DNA from 4 places in the Clostridium sp. CS1-1 genome. Region 2 is predicted to be linked to each of the others. Evidence: a T-box and tRNA genes for the amino acid it is inferred to sense, from the RefSeq annotation. Region 2 holds a T-box; the other regions hold tRNA genes.

Region 1 (4,704 bases), 1.8 Mb from region 2:
CTCTTGTAGTAGGCTTTGTAGTATCTTTTGTTGTTGCTATAGTTGTTGTAGAAAAGTTCATAAGCTTCCTACAAAGAAAACCAATGAGAGTATTTGCTATATATAGAATATTTATTGGAGTAATAATACTTATTCTAGTGTTTACAAAAGTAATAACAGTATAATTTCATTAGCCTTATTCCTATATTGGAGTAAGGTTTTGTTTTTTTATGGGGTAAATTCTTATATGGTATTTTGAAAGAAAGGTTAACATAAAATCGGAAAATTCGATTCGTTAATTACATTGAATAAAAGCGGTTTGCGTAAAATCAAGGTCTGTCTTCCGTTGTTTTCTAAATTTACATTATCAGTGTTTATATATTTTAAATTGATAAGTCTAGAATTATAAAGTTACAATCTAATATAATAGTACTTTGAATCAATAAAATAAAAAAAGACGAGATATAAAATATCTCGTCTTTTGGTGCTGAAGACCGGAATCGAACCGGTACGGGTTTTAAAGCCCGCAGGATTTTAAGTCCTGTGCGTCTGCCAGTTCCGCCACTCCAGCGCAATTCGTACTGACAATAATCATTATATTTCAGAATAGTTTTAGTGTCAATAGAAAAGTTTAAAATAATTGTAAAAAAGTTTGATTATCATATACTTATCCTGGAGTGTCATTATATGTGAATTTAATTAATCGCTAGAAAAATAAAGAATATACAATATAAGTTTAAATTTTGAACGATAAGTAACATTAAAGGCTATACTTTTGTGATACAATAACACATGTCGTCAGGAGATGACGAAAGTTGATAAAAAATAATAAAAATATGTTGACAAAATAGTCAACGTGTGATAATCTAATTGAGTCAGCAAAACAGTGGTCTTTGAAAATTAAACAGAGTGAAAAATAAGTTAAAACTTGTTTTTAAATAAACCAGCAATTCTTTGAGTTACTTTTAAAGTAACAAAACAGTAATGAGCAAGCAAACTTTTAAATTGAGAGTTTGATCCTGGCTCAGGACGAACGCTGGCGGCGTGCCTAACACATGCAAGTCGAGCGATGAAACCCTTCGGGGTGGATTAGCGGCGGACGGGTGAGTAACACGTGGGTAACCTGCCTCAAAGAGGGGGATAGCCTCCCGAAAGGGAGATTAATACCGCATAACATTAGTTTTTCGCATGAAGAACTAATTAAAGGAGTAATCCGCTTTGAGATGGACCCGCGGCGCATTAGCTAGTTGGTGAGGTAAAGGCTCACCAAGGCGACGATGCGTAGCCGACCTGAGAGGGTGATCGGCCACATTGGAACTGAGATACGGTCCAGACTCCTACGGGAGGCAGCAGTGGGGAATATTGCACAATGGGCGAAAGCCTGATGCAGCAACGCCGCGTGAGTGATGAAGGCCTTCGGGTTGTAAAGCTCTGTCTTTGGGGACGATAATGACGGTACCCAAGGAGGAAGCCACGGCTAACTACGTGCCAGCAGCCGCGGTAATACGTAGGTGGCAAGCGTTGTCCGGATTTACTGGGCGTAAAGGATGCGTAGGCGGATATTTAAGTGAGATGTGAAATTCCCGGGCTTAACTTGGGAGCTGCATTTCAAACTGGATATCTAGAGTGTGGGAGAGGAGAATGGAATTCCTAGTGTAGCGGTGAAATGCGTAGAGATTAGGAAGAACACCAGTGGCGAAGGCGATTCTCTGGACCATAACTGACGCTGAGGCATGAAAGCGTGGGTAGCAAACAGGATTAGATACCCTGGTAGTCCACGCCGTAAACGATGAGTACTAGGTGTAGGGGGGTCCAACCCTCTGTGCCGCAGTTAACACAATAAGTACTCCGCCTGGGAAGTACGATCGCAAGATTAAAACTCAAAGGAATTGACGGGGGCCCGCACAAGCAGCGGAGCATGTGGTTTAATTCGAAGCAACGCGAAGAACCTTACCTGGACTTGACATCCCCTGAATTACTCGTAATGGAGGAAGCCCTTCGGGGCAGGGAGACAGGTGGTGCATGGTTGTCGTCAGCTCGTGTCGTGAGATGTTAGGTTAAGTCCTGCAACGAGCGCAACCCTTATCATTAGTTGCTACCATTAAGTTGAGCACTCTAGTGAGACTGCCCGGGTTAACCGGGAGGAAGGTGGGGATGACGTCAAATCATCATGCCCCTTATGTCCAGGGCTACACACGTGCTACAATGGTGAGTACAATTAGATGCAAACCCGCGAGGGGGAGCCAAACTAAAAAACTCATCCCAGTTCGGATTGTAGGCTGAAACTCGCCTACATGAAGCTGGAGTTGCTAGTAATCGCGAATCAGAATGTCGCGGTGAATACGTTCCCGGGCCTTGTACACACCGCCCGTCACACCATGAGAGCTGGCAACACCCGAAGTCCGTGAGGTAACCGTAAGGAGCCAGCGGCCGAAGGTGGGGTCAGTGATTGGGGTGAAGTCGTAACAAGGTAGCCGTAGGAGAACCTGCGGCTGGATCACCTCCTTTCTAAGGAATAATAACTAGAAACTTAGGTTTTTAGTTACATTGGAGTTCTGGTTTACACTCTGTTTAATTTTGAGAGACTATTATGTTTCTTTATAGTATGGGGGTATAGCTCAGCTGGGAGAGCACCTGCCTTGCACGCAGGGGGTCAAGGGTTCGAATCCCTTTATCTCCACCATACGGGCTTATAGCTCAGCTGGTTAGAGCGCACGCCTGATAAGCGTGAGGTCGATGGTTCGAGTCCATTTAAGCCCACCACATTGTTCTTTGAAAATTGCACAGTGATAAGCGTTAAATAATGAAAGTTATTTAACATAAACAAAGTAAAGCTAAAGGTATATATACCTTTGTAGAATTATGATTTAAGGTCAAGCTACAAAGGGCGCATGGTGAATGCCTTGGCACCAGTAGCCGATGAAGGACGCGATAAGCTGCGATAAGCTTCGGGTAGGCGCAAATAGCCTGCGATCCGGAGATTTCCGAATGGGGCAACCCACATAGCTAACGCTATGTACTGTAAACTGAATTCATAGGTTTATAGAGGTATACCCGGGGAACTGAAACATCTAAGTACCCGGAGGAAGAGAAAGAAAAATCGATTTCCTAAGTAGCGGCGAGCGAAAGGGAAAGAGCCCAAACCAGGAACTTGTTCCTGGGGTTGCGGACAGATCATAAAAGGAAGTAGGAATTAATTGAAGAGAGCTGGAAGGCTCCGCCATAGAAGGTAACAGCCCTGTAGATGAAAATGAAAACTTCTAGATCTGATCCAGAGTACCACGAGACACGTGAAACCTTGTGGGAAGCAGGGAGGACCACCTCCCAAGGCTAAATACTAACTGGTGACCGATAGTGAAGCAGTACCGTGAGGGAAAGGTGAAAAGAACCCCGGAAGGGGAGTGAAATAGAACCTGAAACCGTGTGTCCACAATCAGTCGAAGCAGTTTTACCTGCGACGACGTGCTTTTTGTAGAACGAGCCAGCGAGTTACGATGTGTAGCAAGGTTAAGTATTTAAGATACGCAGCCGAAGGGAAACCGAGTCTGAATAGGGCAAAAAGTTGCATGTCGTAGACCCGAAACCGGGTGACCTATCCATGGACAGGTTGAAGCGGAAGTAAAATTCCGTGGAGGACCGAACCACATTGGTGTTGAAAAACCATGGGATGAGCTGTGGATAGCGGAGAAATTCCAATCGAACTCGGAGATAGCTGGTTCTCCTCGAAATAGCTTTAGGGCTAGCGTTTTGAATGAGTAGTGGAGGTAGAGCACTGAATGGGCTAGGGGCTGACAACAGTTACTGAACCCTATCAAACTCCGAATGCCATATACTTGAATCAAAGCAGTCAGACTACGAATGATAAGATCCGTGGTCAAAAGGGAAACAGCCCAGACCATCAGCTAAGGTCCCAAAGTGTAAGTTAAGTGGAAAAGGATGTGGGATTTCTAAGACAACTAGGATGTTGGCTTAGAAGCAGCCACTCATTTAAAGAGTGCGTAATAGCTCACTAGTCGAGAGATCCTGCGCCGAAGATGTTCGGGGCTAAAACTTACCACCGAAGCTATGGATTCACCGTAAGGTGAGTGGTAGAGGAGCTTCCTGTATGGGTTGAAGTCGTACCGTAAGGAGCGGTGGACTGTACAGGAGTGAGTATGCTGGCATAAGTAGCGAGAAATAAGTGAGAATCTTATTGGTCGAAAACCTAAGGTTTCCTGAGGAAGGCTCGTCCGCTCAGGGTTAGTCGGGACCTAAGCCGAGGCCGAAAGGCGTAGGTGATGGACAATCGGTTGATATTCCGATACCACCAGTTTGCGTTATTACAAATGGGATGACGCAGGAGGATAAGATGTGCGCACTATTGGATGTGCGTCTAAGCACTTAGGCAGACTAGATAGGCAAATCCGTCTAGTTAATGCTGAGGTGTTACGGGGAGCCCTTTTGGGCGAAGTATCTGATTCCACGCTGCCAAGAAAAGTCTCTATGGAGTAAACTGGTGCCCGTACCGCAAACCGACACAGGTAGGTGAGGAGAGAATCCTAAGACCAGCGGAAGAATTGTTGTCAAGGAACTCGGCAAATTGACCCCGTAACTTCGGGAGAAGGGGTGCCACCGCAAGGTGGTCGCAGAGAATAGGCCCAAGCAACTGTTTAGCAAAAACACAGGTCTCTGCTAAAGCGAAAGCTGATGTATAGGGGCTGACGCCTGCCCGGTGCTGGAAGGTTA
Region 2 (4,704 bases):
GCTTTATCCCCCCCGGAGATACTAGAAACAAACTCTTCATCTTTAATTATCACTGTAACTTTTGAAGTAGATGCTGTTGTTTCGTAACCTTCAAAAACTGTTTCTATATCTAAAGGAATCTTATTGAGTACAGTATCTTCTGCCCCCATATAGTTTGTTTCCTCTCTGGCAGCTCTTGCTCTCTCTCTTTGGCTTTTCATTTCTTTTTCAAAACCCTCAGTGTCTATAGTCATGCCTTTTTCTTCAAGTATTTCTAGAGTAAGTTCTACTGGGAACCCATACGTATCATACAACTTAAATGCTCTCTCTCCTGATAACACAAATGCACTGTTATTTTGTAGATCTTCAATATATTCATTTAATATTTGCATTCCACTGTCTATAGTTTCATCAAATCTTTCTTCTTCTAGCTTAATAACTTTTTTAATATATTCTCTTTTTTCTTTAAGTTCAGGATAATTTCCACTGGAATTTTCTATAACTACGTCTGTCAATTTATATAAAAATGGTTCGTTTATACCTAGAGACTTTCCATGTTTTGCTGCTCTTCTTAGTAATCTTCTGAGTACATATCCCCTACCTTCATTAGAAGGTAGTATTCCATCACTAATCATGAAAGTTACGCTTCTTATATGATCGGTTATTACTCTCATAGATATATCAATTTTTTCATCTTTTCCGTACTCCATACCAGAAGTCCTGCCAACTTCATCTAGGATTGCCCTAATAGTGTCAACTTCGAATATACTCTCTACTCCCTGTATGATACTAGCTATTCTTTCTAGCCCCATACCTGTATCTATATTAGGATTTGCCAATCTATTATAATTTCCTTGATCATCTTTATCAAACTGAGTAAATACGAGATTCCAGAACTCCATTACCCTGTCTTCATCAGCAGCTTTTACAAACTCTTCTGCTGAACTTATCTTTCCTTCACCTTTATCAAAATGAATCTCAGAACAAGGTCCACAAGGTCCTATTCCAAGCTCCCAAAAGTTATCATCTTTTCCCAATCTAAATATTCTTGATGGATCTATATCTGTTGTTCTAGTCCATAGCTCAAAAGATTCATCGTCTTCTAAGTAAATGGTTACATATAGCTTATCTTTCGGAAGCTTTAATACTATTGTAGAAAATTCCCATGCCCAAGCAATAGCCTCCTCTTTAAAATAATCTCCAAAAGAAAAGTTTCCAAGCATTTCAAAAAATGTTCCGTGTCTTGAAGTCTTACCTACATTATCTATATCGCCAGTTCTAATACACTTTTGGGATGTAGCAACTCTCTTACTTGGCGGAACTTGTAATCCTGTAAAATAAGGCTTCAAAGGTGCCATACCCGCGTTTATTAATAATAAGCTTTTGTCAGCCTTTGGCACTAACGAAAAACTTGGCAGTCTTAAATGATTCTTACTTTCGAAAAAACTTAAGTACATTTCTCTTAGTTGGTTTAAACCTAATTTTTCCACAGTTTATCTCTCCTTTAATTTTGTAATTTAATAAAAAAACTTCCATCCCGGAAAGGGACGAAAGTATGTTTCGTGGTACCACCCTAATTACACAGTTAGTTAGTCAGTGAGTAAAAGCTATATATTACGATGGTTAATAACTAGTAGTTTTAAAAAATTAGTAGAATCCTTCAAAATACTAACTCACTTCTTTGAAAATGCAACACTGTGCCTCTTTAATTCTTATGACTCATGGACTGCTTCAATATATTCTACAAGAAGTTTACACCATACACTTCCTCTCTAAATGTTAAAATATATTTACTCCTTCCAATCATTGCCTACATATCTAATTATGCTACAAATTATAAATAAAAATAATAACTCTGTCAATATGTCTCTAAAACAAATAGTAATTTAAATCTTCATAGATCACTTTAATAACAACTCCTATTGGGATTGCTATTATCATCCCGACGAATCCTGCAATCTCTCCCCCTATTATAAGAAGTAATATAACAATAAGAGGATGCATACTTACGCTATCTCCTGTAATCTTGGGTGAAAGTATGTTTCCTTCCACCTGTTGAAGTGCATATAACCAAAATGCTGTCCATAAAGCTTTTTGTGGTGAATCTATTAAAGCAATAAAGATTGCTGGTACTGCTCCAAAAATTGGACCGAAGTATGGCACTATATTAAAAAAAGCATTCAATATTGATAGGATAACTGGAAAATCAACCTTTAAAAATAATAGAATTACAAAAGTTGCCGCTCCTATAAGTCCACATAAAAATAGTTGACTAACTATATATCTACCTAATATCTTATCTATATGCGAGCTTATTTTCTTTACTATGTTCCTACTTTTTACAGGCAAAAAATTTAAAAGCTTATTTGAAATGTAGTCACCATCAGATAAAAAATAGTAAGATATTATCGGAATAACTGCTATGGTTACTATATTTTGCCCTATTTTTAATACTGTATCAAACATTTTGTTGAACATTCCCAAAACATGACTGTTTATTTTTGTATACACATTATCCATCGCTATATACATAGTTTTATTATTGGTAATTGGTTTCAATCTAGAATATATAGTGCCAATGAACTTTTCGATATTTCCTAATGTATGACTTATATTTAAACTTTCTTTAAATATTGAAGGTATTAAAAGAGTAAAAATAACTGCTACTGAAAGTATTACTACACATATTAATATCAAAGCAGATGTCCTTCTTCCAAATTTACCTTGCTCCATTCTCTTTTGAAGGGGTCGTAGAGTATAGGAAATAGCAAATGAAATAAGTAGCAAGTTCATAACTTCTCTTATTATGGAGCTTCTAACCGCAAAAAATAATACCAAAAATATAATAATAATTAATATTATATTTTTATAAATCCATTTTATTTTTATCTTTTTCATCTACATCATCTTCCATAAACAATTTATGTGGCATACTTGAAAAACTAAGACTCCCATTTCTTTCACTTAATAAAATATTTTTCTCTCCAACCATAAGATCTTTAATTAAAACTATCTTTTTACCTTGAGTAAAATTCGTAATAAGTCCAGCAGACACTACTACTGCACTTATTGTAAAGTTCCTTTCATCAAACAACATATCTTCTATCATACCTACAATATTGTCTTTTCTATCCCTAATATCCATCCCTTTTATATCATCAAATTGTAGAAAAGTTCCCTTAATAGTTTCTGTTACAACCATAGTAGAATTATAGCTTACTATATTATTTAGCATTATATTTGAATTTTTTCTTAAAAAGCTTGTAGAGGCTAAATTAAACCCTATTACCTTTCCTTTATTAAAGTCTAATAATACATCCTTAATATATCCTAACCTCTTCCCATTGACATCTATAACGTCCATAAGGGTAAAATCTCTAGTTCTATACAACCTACCACCACCATAACTTTAAAAAGTTAAGAGCTGAGAATCAAAAGTTTGTTAATATCTATTTTTGATATAAAACTTTTACATTATACTATAAACTCATCTATTAATATTAATTCATCAAAATTAATATTAATAAATAAACAGAGTTGTTAACATGGCATAGATCTTATATATAATATTTTTGCCTGTTATGTAAAAAATATAACTTATATTTATAGTTATATAATTATTTTACAAAAAATAGTTGGGCGACCAGTAAAATAAAAATTTCACTGATCGCCCAAGTAATTAATTATTCCTCATCTCCATGAACATGCTCATGAATATGTTCTGAATGATTCTTAGTTTCCCAAGGTTCAAGTCCTTGTGATATTCTATAATCGTTTATTGCCTTATGAATTGCTTCTTCAGCAAGCACTGAACAGTGCATTTTAACTGGTGGAAGCCCGTCAAGTGCTTCTGCTACAGCTTTATTGCTTAACTGCCAAGCTTCTTCCAATGTTTTTCCCTTTATAAGCTCTGTAGCCATACTTGATGAAGCTATTGCAGAACCACATCCAAAAGTCTTAAATGTTACATCTTTAATTATATTATCTTCAACTTTTAGGTAAATTTTCATTATATCTCCACATTTTGCGTTTCCAACTTCTCCTACACCGTTAGCATCTTCAAGCTCTCCAACGTTTCTAGGGTTTCTAAAGTGATCCATAACTTTTTCGCTATACATCTCCATTACCTACCTTCCTTTTTTGCATTTTCTTCTTTTATAAAATCTTCCCAGAATGGTGACATTTCTCTTCTTCTAGCAACTATTCTTGGAACTACCTCTAAAGCATAATCAACATGTTCTTCTGTAGTACCCGATCCAAGACTCAATCTTAGTGAACCATGTGCCACTCCATGTGATAATCCTAATGATAAAAGAACATGTGATGGATCTAATGAACCTGAAGCACAAGCGCTTCCTGTTGATGCAAATATACCTTCGTCATTTAAATCTAGTAATAGAGTTTCTCCTTCTATTCCTATAAAACTTAAATTAACACTTCCTGGTAATCTCTTATCACCTATAGGTCCATTAACTTTAGTATAAGGTACCTTTTCAACAAGACCATTTAAAAGTCTGTCTCTTAGTCCTCTTAGTCTATTAGCTTCTACTTCCAACTCTTCTGTAGCAAGCTCTATAGCTTTTCCAAGACCAACAATTCCTGGAACATTTTCAGTCGAAGCTCTTTTACCTTTTTCCTGTCCACCACCATGTATTAAATTCTCTATTTTTACTCCCTTTCTTAAGTACATTGCCCCTACACCTTTAGGTCCGTAGAACTTATGTC
Region 3 (4,704 bases), 1.1 Mb from region 2:
TTGGACCCCCCTACACCTAGTACTCATCGTTTACGGCGTGGACTACCAGGGTATCTAATCCTGTTTGCTACCCACGCTTTCATGCCTCAGCGTCAGTTATGGTCCAGAGAATCGCCTTCGCCACTGGTGTTCTTCCTAATCTCTACGCATTTCACCGCTACACTAGGAATTCCATTCTCCTCTCCCACACTCTAGATATCCAGTTTGAAATGCAGCTCCCAAGTTAAGCCCGGGAATTTCACATCTCACTTAAATATCCGCCTACGCATCCTTTACGCCCAGTAAATCCGGACAACGCTTGCCACCTACGTATTACCGCGGCTGCTGGCACGTAGTTAGCCGTGGCTTCCTCCTTGGGTACCGTCATTATCGTCCCCAAAGACAGAGCTTTACAACCCGAAGGCCTTCATCACTCACGCGGCGTTGCTGCATCAGGCTTTCGCCCATTGTGCAATATTCCCCACTGCTGCCTCCCGTAGGAGTCTGGACCGTATCTCAGTTCCAATGTGGCCGATCACCCTCTCAGGTCGGCTACGCATCGTCGCCTTGGTGAGCCTTTACCTCACCAACTAGCTAATGCGCCGCGGGTCCATCTCAAAGCGGATTACTCCTTTAATTAGTTCTTCATGCGAAAAACTAATGTTATGCGGTATTAATCTCCCTTTCGCGAGGCTATCCCCCTCTTTGAGGCAGGTTACCCACGTGTTACTCACCCGTCCGCCGCTAATCCACCCCGAAGGGTTTCATCGCTCGACTTGCATGTGTTAGGCACGCCGCCAGCGTTCGTCCTGAGCCAGGATCAAACTCTCAATTTAAAAGTTTGCTTGCTCATTACTGCTTTGTTACTTTAAAAGTAACTCAAAGAATTGCTGGTTTATTCAAAGATAAGTTATCTTATCTTTCACTCTGTTTAATTTTCAAGGATCAGTTTCTCTTCAACAATTATGAATTTTATCAAATTCATGTTAATTTGTCAATACCTTTTTTAAAGATTTAACTAATGATATTAAAAATTAAATTTATGCTTATAAGTTATCATTAATTAATTCACTTAACTTGTCTCCTTCGAATATATCATTTTACACTCTTAAAGAAGACAAGAGTTATTCTATCACAATTTTGAATCTTAATAATCATAAATTTAACGAATTCATCAAGTTATATTAATATACCTCTTTATTTTAAGGTATTGCTTTAAAATTCATATATAGATACACCAGGTTAAGTTTGTTTTTATAAGCTTTGACTATACGCAGAATGCACATATACCACCTTGCCAATCAAAAGTTGATAATAAACCTTTAGTTCATTGAATTTAAATTCTATAATAAATATTACGATTAATTCAGTAAAAAAATATGTTAAGCTGTGATTGAATAAAATAGAAGTGAATATTTTCCGATTCTCTACCAATTTCAAAATCAACATAAATTTATATATAAAAAAAAGAAGTAGTACATACTACTTCTTTTTTGGTGGAGATAAAGGGATTCGAACCCTTGACCCCCTGCGTGCAAGGCAGGTGCTCTCCCAGCTGAGCTATACCCCCATATGGTGGACCTTCAGGGACTCGAACCCCGGACCAACCGGTTATGAGCCGGTTGCTCTAACCAACTGAGCTAAAGATCCATATCGACCTGGCAGCGACCTACTCTTCCACACAGTCTCCCGTGCAGTACCATCGGCACTGTAAAGCTTAACCATCGTGTTCGGAATGGGAACGGGTGTAGCCTTTACGTCATAACCACCAGATATCTTAAGTTCATTACAGTTATTAATTATACTATACTAAACTTAATTTGTCAACATATTTTTATTATTTTTTAATATGTTGTTCTCTCAAAATTGCACAGTGATATATTAGGTCAAGCCCTCGACCTATTAGTATCAGTCAGCTGAACATGTTGCCATGCTTACACCTCTGACCTATCAACCTTGTGTTCTTCAAGGGGTCTTACTAGCTTACGCTATGGGAAATCTTATCTTGAGGTGGGCTTCACGCTTAGATGCTTTCAGCGTTTATCCCGTCCCGACATAGCTACCCAGCTGTGCTCCTGGCGGAACAACTGGTGCACCAGAGGTCAGTCCATCCCGGTCCTCTCGTACTAAGGACAGCTCCTCTCAAATTTCCTACGCCCGCGACGGATAGGGACCGAACTGTCTCACGACGTTCTGAACCCAGCTCGCGTGCCGCTTTAATGGGCGAACAGCCCAACCCTTGGGACCTACTTCAGCCCCAGGATGCGACGAGCCGACATCGAGGTGCCAAACCTCCCCGTCGATGTGGACTCTTGGGGGAGATCAGCCTGTTATCCCCGAGGTAGCTTTTATCCGTTGAGCGATGGCCCTCCCACGAGGTACCACCGGATCACTAAGCCCGACTTTCGTCCCTGCTCCACTTGTTTGTGTCGCAGTCAGGCTCCCTTCTGCCTTTGCACTCTACGAACGATTTCCAACCGTTCTGAGGGAACCTTTGGGCGCCTCCGTTACTTTTTAGGAGGCGACCGCCCCAGTCAAACTGCCCACCTAACAATGTCCCGTGACCAGATTCATGGCCGCCGGTTAGAATCCCAGTACTGTCAGGGTGGTATCCCAAGGACGACTCCACAAAGGCTGACGCCTCTGCTTCGCAGTCTCCCACCTATCCTGTACAGACAATACCGAGACTCAATGCTAAGCTACAGTAAAGCTCTACGGGGTCTTTCCGTCCAATCGCGGGTAGCGAGCATCTTCACTCGCAATACAATTTCGCCGGATTTGTTGTCGAGACAGTGCCCAAGTCATTACGCCATTCGTGCGGGTCGGAACTTACCCGACAAGGAATTTCGCTACCTTAGGACCGTTATAGTTACGGCCGCCGTTTACTGGGGCTTAAGTTCACACCTTCGCTTGCGCTAAGTGTTCCCCTTAACCTTCCAGCACCGGGCAGGCGTCAGCCCCTATACATCAGCTTTCGCTTTAGCAGAGACCTGTGTTTTTGCTAAACAGTTGCTTGGGCCTATTCTCTGCGACCACCTTGCGGTGGCACCCCTTCTCCCGAAGTTACGGGGTCAATTTGCCGAGTTCCTTGACAACAATTCTTCCGCTGGTCTTAGGATTCTCTCCTCACCTACCTGTGTCGGTTTGCGGTACGGGCACCAGTTCACTCCATAGAGACTTTTCTTGGCAGCGTGGAATCAGATACTTCGCCCAAAAGGGCTCCCCGTAACACCTCAGCATTAACTAGACGGATTTGCCTATCTAGTCTGCCTAAGTGCTTAGACGCACATCCAATAGTGCGCACATCCTATCCTCCTGCGTCATCCCATTTGTAATAACGCAAACTGGTGGTATCGGAATATCAACCGATTGTCCATCACCTACGCCTTTCGGCCTCGGCTTAGGTCCCGACTAACCCTGAGCGGACGAGCCTTCCTCAGGAAACCTTAGGTTTTCGACCAATAAGATTCTCACTTATTTCTCGCTACTTATGCCAGCATACTCACTCCTGTACAGTCCACCGCTCCTTACGGTACGACTTCAACCCATACAGGAAGCTCCTCTACCACTGATACTTACGTATCAATCCATAGCTTCGGTGGTAAGTTTTAGCCCCGAACATCTTCGGCGCAGGATCTCTCGACTAGTGAGCTATTACGCACTCTTTAAATGAGTGGCTGCTTCTAAGCCAACATCCTAGTTGTCTTAGAAATCCCACATCCTTTTCCACTTAACTTACACTTTGGGACCTTAGCTGATGGTCTGGGCTGTTTCCCTTTTGACCACGGATCTTATCATTCGTAGTCTGACTGCTTTGATTCAAGTATATGGCATTCGGAGTTTGATAGGGTTCAGTAACTGTTGTCAGCCCCTAGCCCATTCAGTGCTCTACCTCCACTACTCATTCAAAACGCTAGCCCTAAAGCTATTTCGAGGAGAACCAGCTATCTCCGAGTTCGATTGGAATTTCTCCGCTATCCACAGCTCATCCCATGGTTTTTCAACACCAATGTGGTTCGGTCCTCCACGGAATTTTACTTCCGCTTCAACCTGTCCATGGATAGGTCACCCGGTTTCGGGTCTACGACATGCAACTTTTTGCCCTATTCAGACTCGGTTTCCCTTCGGCTACGTATCTTAAATACTTAACCTTGCTACACATCGTAACTCGCTGGCTCGTTCTACAAAAAGCACGTCGTCGCAGGTAAAACTGCTTCGACTGATTGTGGACACACGGTTTCAGGTTCTATTTCACTCCCCTTCCGGGGTTCTTTTCACCTTTCCCTCACGGTACTGCTTCACTATCGGTCACCAGTTAGTATTTAGCCTTGGGAGGTGGTCCTCCCTGCTTCCCACAAGGTTTCACGTGTCTCGTGGTACTCTGGATCAGATCTGACTGTTATTCTTTTTACCTACAGGGCTGTTACCTTCTATGGCAGAGCCTTCCAGCTCTCTTCAATTAAGAAATCACAGTATTTAATGATCTGTCCGCAACCCCAGGAACAAGTTCCTGGTTTGGGCTCTTTCCCTTTCGCTCGCCGCTACTTAGGAAATCGATTTTTCTTTCTCTTCCTCCGGGTACTTAGATGTTTCAGTTCCCCGGGTCTACCTCTATAAACCTATGAATTCAGTTTACAGTACATAGCGTTAGCTATGTGGGTTGCCCCATTCGGAAATCTCCGGATCGCAGGCTATTTGCGCCTACCCGAAGCTTATCGCAGCTTA
Region 4 (4,704 bases), 310 kb from region 2:
CCTGTGTTTTTGCTAAACAGTTGCTTGGGCCTATTCTCTGCGACCACCTTGCGGTGGCACCCCTTCTCCCGAAGTTACGGGGTCAATTTGCCGAGTTCCTTGACAACAATTCTTCCGCTGGTCTTAGGATTCTCTCCTCACCTACCTGTGTCGGTTTGCGGTACGGGCACCAGTTCACTCCATAGAGACTTTTCTTGGCAGCGTGGAATCAGATACTTCGCCCAAAAGGGCTCTCCGTAACACCTCAGCATTAACTAGACGGATTTGCCTATCTAGTCTGCCTAAGTGCTTAGACGCACATCCAATAGTGCGCACATCTTATCCTCCTGCGTCATCCCATTTGTAATAACGCAAACTGGTGGTATCGGAATATCAACCGATTGTCCATCACCTACGCCTTTCGGCCTCGGCTTAGGTCCCGACTAACCCTGAGCGGACGAGCCTTCCTCAGGAAACCTTAGGTTTTCGACCAATAAGATTCTCACTTATTTCTCGCTACTTATGCCAGCATACTCACTCCTGTACAGTCCACCGCTCCTTACGGTACGACTTCAACCCATACAGGAAGCTCCTCTACCACTGATACTTACGTATCAATCCATAGCTTCGGTGGTAAGTTTTAGCCCCGAACATCTTCGGCGCAGGATCTCTCGACTAGTGAGCTATTACGCACTCTTTAAATGAGTGGCTGCTTCTAAGCCAACATCCTAGTTGTCTTAGAAATCCCACATCCTTTTCCACTTAACTTACACTTTGGGACCTTAGCTGATGGTCTGGGCTGTTTCCCTTTTGACCACGGATCTTATCATTCGTAGTCTGACTGCTTTGATTCAAGTATATGGCATTCGGAGTTTGATAGGGTTCAGTAACTGTTGTCAGCCCCTAGCCCATTCAGTGCTCTACCTCCACTACTCATTCAAAACGCTAGCCCTAAAGCTATTTCGAGGAGAACCAGCTATCTCCGAGTTCGATTGGAATTTCTCCGCTATCCACAGCTCATCCCATGGTTTTTCAACACCAATGTGGTTCGGTCCTCCACGGAATTTTACTTCCGCTTCAACCTGTCCATGGATAGGTCACCCGGTTTCGGGTCTACGACATGCAACTTTTTGCCCTATTCAGACTCGGTTTCCCTTCGGCTACGTATCTTAAATACTTAACCTTGCTACACATCGTAACTCGCTGGCTCGTTCTACAAAAAGCACGTCGTTGCAGGTAAAACTGCTTCGACTGATTGTGGACACACGGTTTCAGGTTCTATTTCACTCCCCTTCCGGGGTTCTTTTCACCTTTCCCTCACGGTACTACTTCACTATCGGTCACCAGTTAGTATTTAGCCTTGGGAGGTGGTCCTCCCTGCTTCCCACAAGGTTTCACGTGTCTCGTGGTACTCTGGATTAGACCTAGGAGCTTCCATTTTCATTTACAGGGCTGTTACCTTCTATGGCGGAGCCTTCCAGCTCTCTTCAATTAATTCCAGCTCTCACTTGCGGTCTATCCACAACCCCAGGAACAAGTTCCTGGTTTGGGCTCTTTCCCTTTCGCTCGCCGCTACTTAGGAAATCGATTTTTCTTTCTCTTCCTCCGGGTACTTAGATGTTTCAGTTCCCCGGGTCTACCTCTATAAACCTATGAATTCAGTTTACAGTACATAGCGTTAGCTATGTGGGTTGCCCCATTCGGAAATCTCCGGATCGCAGGCTATTTGCGCCTACCCGAAGCTTATCGCAGCTTATCGCGTCCTTCATCGGCTACTGGTGCCAAGGCATTCACCATGCGCCCTTTGTAGCTTGACCTATTGACCGAAAATTGCTATTAACTTCGCGCTTCTTCGTCAGGTCACTCGTTGCGGTACTCATTTACCAGTTAGTAAACTCCGTTCCTCACTCGCGTCCTTCCTCGAATCGCTCGCTACTATCAATTTTCTAGTTTTAGTTATAATCTACAAAGGTTTACTATTTTATAATTTCTTATAAATAGTTTATACCTTTAGCTTTACTTCTTATGTTAAATAACTTTCATTATTTAACGCTTATCACTGTGCAATTTTCAAAGAACAATGTGGTGGGCTTAAATGGACTCGAACCATCGACCTCACGCTTATCAGGCGTGCGCTCTAACCAGCTGAGCTATAAGCCCATATATGGTGGAGATAAAGGGATTCGAACCCTTGACCCCCTGCGTGCAAGGCAGGTGCTCTCCCAGCTGAGCTATACCCCCATATATAAATTAACAGTCAACAATTGATATGAATAACTATCCATATCAAATTAACAACACTTAATTTTCGAAAGACCTATTTATGATCCCTCAAAATTAAACAGAGTGTAAACCAGAATTCCAATGTAACTAAAAACCTAAGTTCTTAGTTATTATTCCTTAGAAAGGAGGTGATCCAGCCGCAGGTTCTCCTACGGCTACCTTGTTACGACTTCACCCCAATCACTGACCCCACCTTCGGCCGCTGGCTCCTTACGGTTACCTCACGGACTTCGGGTGTTGCCAGCTCTCATGGTGTGACGGGCGGTGTGTACAAGGCCCGGGAACGTATTCACCGCGACATTCTGATTCGCGATTACTAGCAACTCCAGCTTCATGTAGGCGAGTTTCAGCCTACAATCCGAACTGGGATGAGTTTTTTAGTTTGGCTCCCCCTCGCGGGTTTGCATCTAATTGTACTCACCATTGTAGCACGTGTGTAGCCCTGGACATAAGGGGCATGATGATTTGACGTCATCCCCACCTTCCTCCCGGTTAACCCGGGCAGTCTCACTAGAGTGCTCAACTTAATGGTAGCAACTAATGATAAGGGTTGCGCTCGTTGCAGGACTTAACCTAACATCTCACGACACGAGCTGACGACAACCATGCACCACCTGTCTCCCTGCCCCGAAGGGCTTCCTCCATTACGAGTAATTCAGGGGATGTCAAGTCCAGGTAAGGTTCTTCGCGTTGCTTCGAATTAAACCACATGCTCCGCTGCTTGTGCGGGCCCCCGTCAATTCCTTTGAGTTTTAATCTTGCGATCGTACTTCCCAGGCGGAGTACTTATTGTGTTAACTGCGGCACAGAAGGTTGGACCCTCCTACACCTAGTACTCATCGTTTACGGCGTGGACTACCAGGGTATCTAATCCTGTTTGCTACCCACGCTTTCATGCCTCAGCGTCAGTTATGGTCCAGAGAATCGCCTTCGCCACTGGTGTTCTTCCTAATCTCTACGCATTTCACCGCTACACTAGGAATTCCATTCTCCTCTCCCACACTCTAGATATCCAGTTTGAAATGCAGCTCCCAAGTTAAGCCCGGGAATTTCACATCTCACTTAAATATCCGCCTACGCATCCTTTACGCCCAGTAAATCCGGACAACGCTTGCCACCTACGTATTACCGCGGCTGCTGGCACGTAGTTAGCCGTGGCTTCCTCCTTGGGTACCGTCATTATCGTCCCCAAAGACAGAGCTTTACAACCCGAAGGCCTTCATCACTCACGCGGCGTTGCTGCATCAGGCTTTCGCCCATTGTGCAATATTCCCCACTGCTGCCTCCCGTAGGAGTCTGGACCGTATCTCAGTTCCAATGTGGCCGATCACCCTCTCAGGTCGGCTACGCATCGTCGCCTTGGTGAGCCTTTACCTCACCAACTAGCTAATGCGCCGCGGGTCCATCTCAAAGCGGATTACTCCTTTAATTAGTTCTTCATGCGAAGAACTAATGTTATGCGGTATTAATCTCCCTTTCGGGAGGCTATCCCCCTCTTTGAGGTAGGTTACCCACGTGTTACTCACCCGTCCGCCGCTAATCCACCCCGAAGGGTTTCATCGCTCGACTTGCATGTGTTAGGCACGCCGCCAGCGTTCGTCCTGAGCCAGGATCAAACTCTCAATTTAAAAGTTTGCTTGCTCATTACTGCTTTGTTACTTTAAAAGTAACTCAAAGAATTGCTGGTTTATTTAAAAACAAGTTTTAACTTATCTTTCACTCTGTTTAATTTTCAAGGATCATTTTTCTTATTTTGATTACTTTTACATCTTATCATTTTCATTGGAATCAGTCAAGAACTTTGTGAATATTTTTTATTTTCTAGCTTCTTATACAGCTTTAAATAATATCACCAGTATAGATTCATCTCATCGACTTTTTTATTGTCAATTTTTAATCATAATCTTATACTTTAAGTTCATTTAGTTGCACATATCTGACAACGAATGTTATTCTATCATCTTTATTAGCACCGTTGTATTCTCATACTTCCCTTAATCTTTAATTATAACGCTTGTACTTAATTATTCTCTTGATTTCTTACCTTTAATCATATGGACACGCCTGACTTAGTTTATATCAGTCAATTGGTTTATAGAATGCTCCTCTAATGTATAAAACCTAGTTTAGTCATAAAAATTTTATTTATGTCTATATTAAACAACCTATTTCTTATGAACATTTAACTGCCATAAAGAATCTATTTCTGCTAGTGCCACTTGTTCTTCGTAATTTTGTATACCCTGTTTCTTTAGTTCCTTTATCAACCATTTCTTATTACGTTTAATATGATTTAAGTTGCTTTCAATAATACCGCCATCCATGATTAAGGGTACAGTTAAGCCTCCTACTGGCGACTTAATTTTTAAGTCTTTCAACTGTACTGGTCTATTTTGCTCCTTAGGAAACACTGATATAGTACCTTGTGGTTCAATAATAGCA

What was found. The T-box of region 2 lies ahead of alaS (alanine--tRNA ligase). A T-box ahead of a tRNA ligase gene usually reads a tRNA of that ligase, here a tRNA-Ala.
Region 1: it has a tRNA-Ala gene. The T-box ahead of alaS (alanine--tRNA ligase) is inferred to sense a tRNA for this amino acid. The anticodon was not compared.
Region 3: it has a tRNA-Ala gene. The T-box ahead of alaS (alanine--tRNA ligase) is inferred to sense a tRNA for this amino acid. The anticodon was not compared.
Region 4: it has a tRNA-Ala gene. The T-box ahead of alaS (alanine--tRNA ligase) is inferred to sense a tRNA for this amino acid. The anticodon was not compared.

The regions. Positions count from the first base shown of each region.
Region 1 covers NZ_CM148680.1:430,347-435,050, forward strand. The annotation lists gene AC0N0V_RS01885 (undecaprenyl-diphosphate phosphatase) at 1-164, shown strand, start outside; tRNA gene AC0N0V_RS01890 (tRNA-Leu) at 462-550, opposite strand; rRNA gene AC0N0V_RS01895 (16S ribosomal RNA) at 981-2,487, shown strand; tRNA gene AC0N0V_RS01900 (tRNA-Ala) at 2,587-2,662, shown strand; tRNA gene AC0N0V_RS01905 (tRNA-Ile) at 2,666-2,742, shown strand; rRNA gene AC0N0V_RS01910 (23S ribosomal RNA) at 2,851-4,704, shown strand, end outside.
Region 2 covers NZ_CM148680.1:3,714,041-3,718,744, forward strand. The annotation lists gene alaS (alanine--tRNA ligase) at 1-1,469, opposite strand, end outside; T-box leader at 1,520-1,795, opposite strand; gene AC0N0V_RS17475 (AI-2E family transporter) at 1,849-2,877, opposite strand; gene AC0N0V_RS17480 (PRC-barrel domain-containing protein) at 2,846-3,370, opposite strand; gene nifU (Fe-S cluster assembly scaffold protein NifU) at 3,663-4,097, opposite strand; gene nifS (cysteine desulfurase NifS) at 4,103-4,704, opposite strand, start outside.
Region 3 covers NZ_CM148680.1:4,829,249-4,833,952, forward strand. The annotation lists rRNA gene AC0N0V_RS22870 (16S ribosomal RNA) at 1-815, opposite strand, end outside; tRNA gene AC0N0V_RS22875 (tRNA-Ala) at 1,474-1,549, opposite strand; tRNA gene AC0N0V_RS22880 (tRNA-Ile) at 1,553-1,629, opposite strand; rRNA gene rrf (5S ribosomal RNA) at 1,636-1,752, opposite strand; rRNA gene AC0N0V_RS22890 (23S ribosomal RNA) at 1,862-4,704, opposite strand, start outside.
Region 4 covers NZ_CM148680.1:3,406,619-3,411,322, forward strand. The annotation lists rRNA gene AC0N0V_RS16055 (23S ribosomal RNA) at 1-1,796, opposite strand, end outside; tRNA gene AC0N0V_RS16060 (tRNA-Ile) at 2,063-2,139, opposite strand; tRNA gene AC0N0V_RS16065 (tRNA-Ala) at 2,145-2,220, opposite strand; rRNA gene AC0N0V_RS16070 (16S ribosomal RNA) at 2,384-3,890, opposite strand; gene AC0N0V_RS16075 (DUF421 domain-containing protein) at 4,428-4,704, opposite strand, start outside.